DNA from 2 places in the Nonomuraea sp. bgisy101 genome. Region 1 is predicted to be linked to the other one. Evidence: predicted binding sites of a transcription regulator. Region 1 holds the regulator's gene; the other holds the start of a gene.
The links. Region 1 encodes HrcA, which represses chaperone genes, less so after heat shock. Its sites were predicted from a motif close to TTGGCACTCTCNNNNNGAGAGTGCCAA; they were not measured.

Region 1 (3,407 bases):
TCGCAGGCCACCACCGCGCCGCAGAACCCGCTGTCGGCGTCCTCCACGACCAGGTCGCGTTCGGCCGGCACGGCCGGGATCTTCCCCTTGCCCGGGCGCCGCCAGTTCCCCGCAAGAACGTCACGCTCGTACATGGGGGGACCGTAGCAAATCGCCGTTCCTGCGCGCGTTGCTCCTGCGGACGAGGATCGCGATCGTCATGATGATCGCGAACAGGATGCCCGCTCCCGGCACGGCCAGCAGCACGAGGACGCTGCCGGCGATCTCACCCATCGCCGCGGTGAGCAGGCGGCCGACACCGAAGCGCGCCTCGGCGTCCTCCTCGGCGCTGCAGTAGACCTCGTACTCGCCCTTCTCCGGCACGTCGATGACGTGGACGAGCTCCCACTCGTTGACGGTCTGCGTTCCGTTGGGCTCCGACAGGCCGCCCCCGTCGATCTCGCACGAGAAGCGGACGGGCCGCCTGCTCGACAGGTAGAGCCCCGGCTCGTCGGCGGGGTCGATCGTCACCGTGACGGGTTCGCCAGGGGCGAAGGACCTGGCGGGGACCAGCTCTTTCAGGGTGGAGTCGAGGTCCGAGGCGAACCCGACGACACCGCTGACCGCCGTCAGTAACGCCACCGTCCAGACGACCGCGATCCACCAGGCACGCGGCCTGATCTGCCCCGGGGCAGGAGGTGGAACGTAGGCGCCGTACCTCGGGTCCTGCCGGTACGGCGGTGGAACGTCGGTCATGACCACTATTGTCGACCTGCGGCTTGCAGTCAGCTTGACTAGGTGTGTTATCGCACCCTGTGGGCGAGAGCCGTACACTTGGCACTCGGGAACACAGAGTGCTAGACCTGTCGTTTCCTTTACAGGCAGGGAGGTGAGCACGTGCTCGATGATCGAAAGCTTGCGGTGCTCCGCGCCATTGTCGAGGACTACGTGTCCACCAACGAACCGGTGGGCTCCAAGGCGCTGGCCGAGCGCCACAACCTGAACGTCTCTCCGGCCACGGTCAGGAACGACATGGCCGCGCTGGAGGAGCAGGGCTACATCGCCCAGCCCCACACCAGCGCGGGACGGGTGCCGACGGACAAGGGCTACCGGCTCTTCGTCGACAAGCTCTCGCAGATCAAACCACTGTCGGGCGCCGAGCGCAGGGCGATCGAGACGTTCCTTGCGGGCGCGGTCGACCTCGACGACGTGGTCACCCGCACGGTCAGACTGCTGGCGCAGCTGACCAGGCAGGTCGCGGTGGTGCAGTACCCGACGCTCTCCCAGTCGACGGTTCGTCACCTGGAGTTGGTGCCGCTGACCGACAGGCGGGTGATGTTCGTGCTGATCACGAACACCGGCCGGGTCGAGCAGCGTGTCATCGAGCTGCCGGAGACGATCGAGGAGTCGAGGGTCGCGCACCTGCGCGCGGTGCTCAACGCGTGCCTCGACGGCTGCGGGCTCAACCAGGTGCCCGAGCAGGTCTCGGACCTGCCCGAGCGGCTGCCCGTAGAGGACCGGCCCGCCGCGGCGACGATCCTCTCGGTGCTGCTGGAGACCCTCGTCGAGCGCCACGACGAGAAGATCGTCTTCGCCGGCGCGGCCAACCTGGCGGGCGCCGACTTCACCACGGGTCTGCGCGACGTGCTCGAGGCGCTGGAGGAGCAGGTCGTGCTGATGCGCCTGCTGGGCGAGACCTCCGACATGCCGACCACGCTCACCGTCAGGATCGGCTCGGAAAACCCCTACACAGGACTGCGTGGCACCTCCCTCGTCGCCACAGGGTACGGTTCGGGGGCTCGCCTCGGCGTGCTCGGTCCCACCCGGATGGACTACCCCGTGACGATGGGCGCTGTGCGCGCGGTGGCACGCTACGTCAGCCAGATCCTGGCTGCTTCATAAGAGGTCGATAAGTGGCAAACGACTACTACGGCACCCTCGGGGTACGCCGTGACGCCAGTCAGGACGAGATCAAGAAGGCCTATCGTCGGCTGGCTCGCGAGCTTCACCCCGACGTGAACCCCGATCCTGCGACCCAGGAGCGCTTCAAGGAGATCACGCAGGCCTACGAGGTCCTGTCCGATCCCAACAAGCGGCAGATGTACGACCTGGGCGCCGACCCGTTCGCGGGCGCGGGTGCGGGCGCCGGAGCCGGCGGATTCGGAGCCGGTTTCCCCTTCAGCGACATCATGGACGCCTTCTTCGGCGGGGCGGGCGGCAGCCGTGGCCCCCGCTCCCGTGCCAGGAGAGGACGCAACGCCACGATCAGGGTCGAGCTCGACCTGCGCGAGGCGGCGTTCGGCACCACCAGGGAGCTCAACGTCGACACGGCCGTGCTGTGCGAGGTCTGCTCGGGTTCGGGCGCCGCGCCGGGCACGCATCCCGACACCTGCGACATGTGCCAGGGGCGCGGCGAGATCTCCCAGGTCACCAGGTCCTTCCTGGGCCAGGTCATGACCTCGAGGCCGTGCCCCCAGTGCGGCGGCTTCGGCTCGATCATCAGGCACCCCTGCCAGGAGTGCTCGGGCGACGGCAGGGTCCGCACCCGCCGTACGATCAAGGTCCGCATCCCCGCGGGCGTCGAGGACGGCACCCACATCCAGCTGGCGGGCGAGGGCGAGGTCGGCCCCGGCGGCGGCCCTCCCGGAGACCTGTTCCTGGAGATCGTCGAGAAGCCGCACGAGATCTTCGAGCGGCGTGGCGACGACCTCCACTGCACGGTCCAGATCCCGATGACCGCCGCGGCGCTCGGCACGTCGCTGACCGTCGAGACCCTCGACGGCGCGGAGGAGATCGACGTCCGGCCGGGCACCCAGTCGGGCCAGGTCATCACGATGTACGGCAGGGGCGTCCAGCGTCTCAGCGAGACCGGCCGCGGCGACCTGCTGATCCACGTCAACGTGGAGACCCCCCTCCGCCTCGACCAGGCGCAGGAGGACCTGCTGCGGGAGCTGTCCAAGCTGCGCGGCGAGGAACGCCCGCCGGGCAAGTTCGCTCCAGGCCAGCAAGGCTTCTTCTCCCGCCTCAGGGACGCCTTCAACGGCCGCTGACCCTCTTCTCCTGTACGGCAGGCCGGTCCGGCCCCACCGCGGTCACGTGGCCGGGGCCCGTCCATCACGCGACTCCAGCGGGACTCCGGCCGGCCGCCGTCACATCGCCCGCCCAAGGGGGAGCCTGCTGTGACCGTGCCCTTGTTCCTCGCCGACGCCGCGGACCTCGGCCGTGCCGAGTTCGTGCTCGGCGGCGCCGAGGGCCGCCACGCCGCGGCCGTGCGGCGCATCCGTCAAGGTGAGCGGATCGACCTGACCGACGGCGCTGGGCTGGGCGCCGAGTGCGTGGCCAGGGAGGTGCTCAAGGATTCCCTGCGCGTGGAGGTCCTGCGCCGTTTCGAGGTGCCCGCGCCTTCGCCGCGCCTCGTCGTGGTGCAG
Region 2 (3,407 bases), on a different contig from region 1:
TCCTCGAGGCGGTGCTTCTTCTCCTTGAGCTCCACCTCGGTGGCCGCGCCGACGCGCAGCACGCAGACGCCGCCGGACAGCTTCGCGAGGCGCTCCTGGAGCTTCTCGCGGTCCCAGTCGGAGTCGGACTGCTCGATGGCGAGCTTGATCTCCTTGACGCGGTCCTCGATCGCCTGCGCGTCGCCGGCGCCGTCCACGATCGTGGTGGCGTCCTTGGTGACGACGACGCGGCGGGCGCTGCCGAGCACCTCGAGACCGACCTGGTCGAGCTTGAGGCCGATCTCCTCGCTGACGACCTGGCCGTTGGTCAGGATCGCGATGTCCTGCAGCATGGCCTTGCGGCGGTCACCGAAGCCGGGGGCCTTGACGGCCACCGAGGTGAACGTGCCGCGGATCTTGTTGGTCACCAGGACGGCCAGGGCCTCGCCCTCGACGTCCTCGGCGATGACCAGCAGCTGCTTCTTGGTCTGGGCGACCTTCTCCAGCAGCGGCAGGAAGTCCGTGATGGACGCGATCTTGCCCTGGTGGATGAGGATGTAGGGGTCCTCGAGGACCGCCTCCATGCGCTCGGGGTCGGTGACCATGTAGGCCGACAGGTAGCCCTTGTCGAACTGCATGCCCTCGGTGAACTCGAGCTCCATGCCCATGGCGTTGGACTCTTCGACGGTGATGACACCGTCCTTGCCCACCTTGTCGAACGCCTCGGCGATCAGCTCGCCGATCCTGGCGTCCTGAGCGGAGATCGTCGCGACATTGGCGATCTCCTTCTTGTCCTCGACGGGGCGCGCGGTGGCCAGCAGCTTCTCGCTGACGGCCTTGGCGGCCTGGTCGATGCCGCGCTTGAGCGACAGCGGGGAAGCGCCCGCGGCCACGTTGCGCAGACCCTCGCGGACCATCGCCTGGGCGAGAACGGTCGCGGTGGTGGTGCCGTCACCTGCGATGTCGTTCGTCTTGGTCGCCACTTCCTTGGCGAGCTGGGCGCCGAGGTTCTCGTAGGGCGCCTCGAGCTCGACCTCGCGGGCGATGGTGACACCGTCGTTGGTGATCGTCGGCGCACCGAACTTCTTGTCGATGACCACGTTGCGGCCGCGCGGGCCGAGGGTCACCTTCACTGCGTCCGCGAGGGCGTTGACGCCGCGCTCGAGCGCGCGCCGCGCGTCCTCTTCGAACTCCAGGATCTTCGGCATGAAAAGTCCTCTCAGCGTAGAAAGCCCCGGGCACTGGCGGCCCGGGGCTTTCTCACGGCTTACTTCTCGATGATGGCGAGAACGTCACGGGCGGAGAGCACGAGGTACTCCTCGCCGCCGTACTTGACCTCGGTGCCGCCGTACTTGCTGTAGAGGACGATGTCGCCCTCGCTGACATCGAGCGGAATCCGCTTGTCGCCGTCCTCGTCCCAGTTGCCGGGGCCCACCGCGAGGACTTTGCCCTCCTGCGGCTTCTCCTTGGCGGTGTCCGGGATGACCAGGCCGGAAGCGGTGGTCTGCTCGGCCTCAAGCGGCTGGACCACAATGCGGTCGCCGAGCGGCTTAACGGGAACCTTAGTGGCGGTCGTCACGATCGGACCTCCCCTTCAGATTTGGTTGATCTAGAAGAGGCGACCAGCTGGGCCTGCCGTCGCGGGTGTCAGACCTGCCTCGTCGCACGTTGGCACTCTCAGTAGGAGAGTGCCAACACGAAACAGTATGCAAGCAGGCCTTGCCCGTCAACACGAACCGCGCGGCTCAGCTCAGAGCGGATCTGTAGGAGCCCTCGACCAACTCGGCGAGAGCGCCGGGACGGCCCGGCTCCCACCCCAGTTCCTCCTTGGTACGGCGCGCGCCCGCCCGCTGGCTGAGCGCGAGAGCGTCCGCGAACGGCCCGCCGAACACCTCGGCCGCCTGCTCCACGGGCCACGGCTCGGCGCCCTCCCGCACCCCCGCCACCTTGGCCGCGGCCTTCGCCACCTCGGCCACGGACACCGCCTCCTCGGCGATCCCGTGGTAGACCGCTCCGGGCCGCCCCTTCTCCACGGCGGTCACGATGAGGTCGGCCAGGTCGTCCACGTGCACGAACGTCCACGTCGGAGCCTTGTTCTCGCCCTCCACATAGACCCCGACCCCGCGCTCGGCCGCCTGCCCGACCAGGATCGAGACGATGCCCGCGCCCCGCCCGTGAACCACGCCGGGCCTGATCACGATCCCGCCCCTGCCGAGCACGGCCTGCTCGATCTCCGGCCGGTAGCCGACGATCGCGATCGGGTTCACGGGGCTCTCCTCGTGGCCGTCCCCCGTCGGGCCGAGCACCCATACGCCGCTGACGTAGACGACCGGCTTGCCCAGGGCCTCGACGGTCGCCAGGTCGTGGGCCCTGTCCCCGGTGAGCACCGCCGCGTGGACGATCACCTCGATGTCCTCGGTGACGGCGGCCTTCACCGAGGCGAGGTCGGCCAGGTCGCCCGTGCGGACGTCCTCGACACCGTCGATCGTGCGCGGTTGCCGTACCAGGACCGCCACGTCGTGGCCGCGCTCGACCAGCCGTTCCACAACGGCGCCGCCGATGTACCCCGTCGCGCCCAGCACCAGAACCTTCATGTTCCACCTCAAAAACTTCGACATTGAAATCTTGCGTGGACACTAACACGCAAGGTCGAAGACTTCAATCTCGAAGCGTTTGGTAGAATTCCCCGCATGGAAGACGCGCTGGACACCCTCCCCGACCACGACGGCGAGACCGCCCGCGTGACCTGCCGCGCGATCCGCGTCTCCCGGCTGCTCGAACGCGGACTGAAGGACTACTTCAGCGGCCACGAGCTGGAGTCGTGGGAGTACGACGTGCTGGCCACGCTGTACCAGGTCGGCGGCTACTCCTGCATGACAGACCTGTCCAACGCCCTGCTGCTCAGCCCCGGCGCCGCGACCAACCGCATCGACCGGCTGGTCGCCAAGGACCTCGTGACCCGCGAGACCGCCCCCGGCAACCGCCGCATGATCATCGTCACACTGACCGACGAGGGACGCCGCCAGGTCTCCGCCCTCGCGGACGGCCGCGCCGCCACCGAGCGGGCACTGCTGTCGGGCCTCTCACCCGACGAGCAGTCCGCCTTCGGCGAGCTCCTCAGCAAACTTCTCCTGTCCCTCGACGACACAGAGCCGCGAATCGGGGAACACTGGAGCATGTGATGACCAGAAGCGGCGGCGAGGATGACGCTACGATGCGTGACGTGACCAGCACGATGGATGACGTGCGCCACGTCCTCGCCAACTGGCCGTTGCCGCCGGAGGGCGGGTGGACGGCCGACGACCTGGACCTCCTTCCTCAGGACGGGCCCCAGGGCGAGCTGGACCTCTTCAAGCGTGTCGAACTCGTCGATGGAGCCCTTGTCCTCATGTCCCCTCAGAAGCTCTTCCACGAGAGCGTCATCATCG

Region 2: a site for HrcA is predicted at 1,648-1,674, ahead of groES (co-chaperone GroES). Genes of this name have one in related genera too.

The regions. Positions count from the first base shown of each region.
Region 1 covers NZ_JBYITD010000014.1:4,619-8,025, forward strand. Annotated here, with positions in the region: gene AC3EO4_RS25655 (DUF3097 domain-containing protein) at 1-134, opposite strand, end outside; gene AC3EO4_RS25660 (hypothetical protein) at 121-735, opposite strand; gene hrcA (heat-inducible transcriptional repressor HrcA) at 877-1,881, shown strand; gene dnaJ (molecular chaperone DnaJ) at 1,893-3,029, shown strand; gene AC3EO4_RS25675 (16S rRNA (uracil(1498)-N(3))-methyltransferase) at 3,159-3,407, shown strand, end outside.
Region 2 covers NZ_JBYITD010000002.1:68,492-71,898, reverse strand. Annotated here, with positions in the region: gene groL (chaperonin GroEL) at 1-1,187, opposite strand, end outside; gene groES (co-chaperone GroES) at 1,247-1,558, opposite strand; gene AC3EO4_RS03945 (NAD-dependent epimerase/dehydratase family protein) at 1,725-2,573, opposite strand; gene AC3EO4_RS03940 (MarR family winged helix-turn-helix transcriptional regulator) at 2,670-3,161, shown strand; gene AC3EO4_RS03935 (Uma2 family endonuclease) at 3,194-3,407, shown strand, end outside.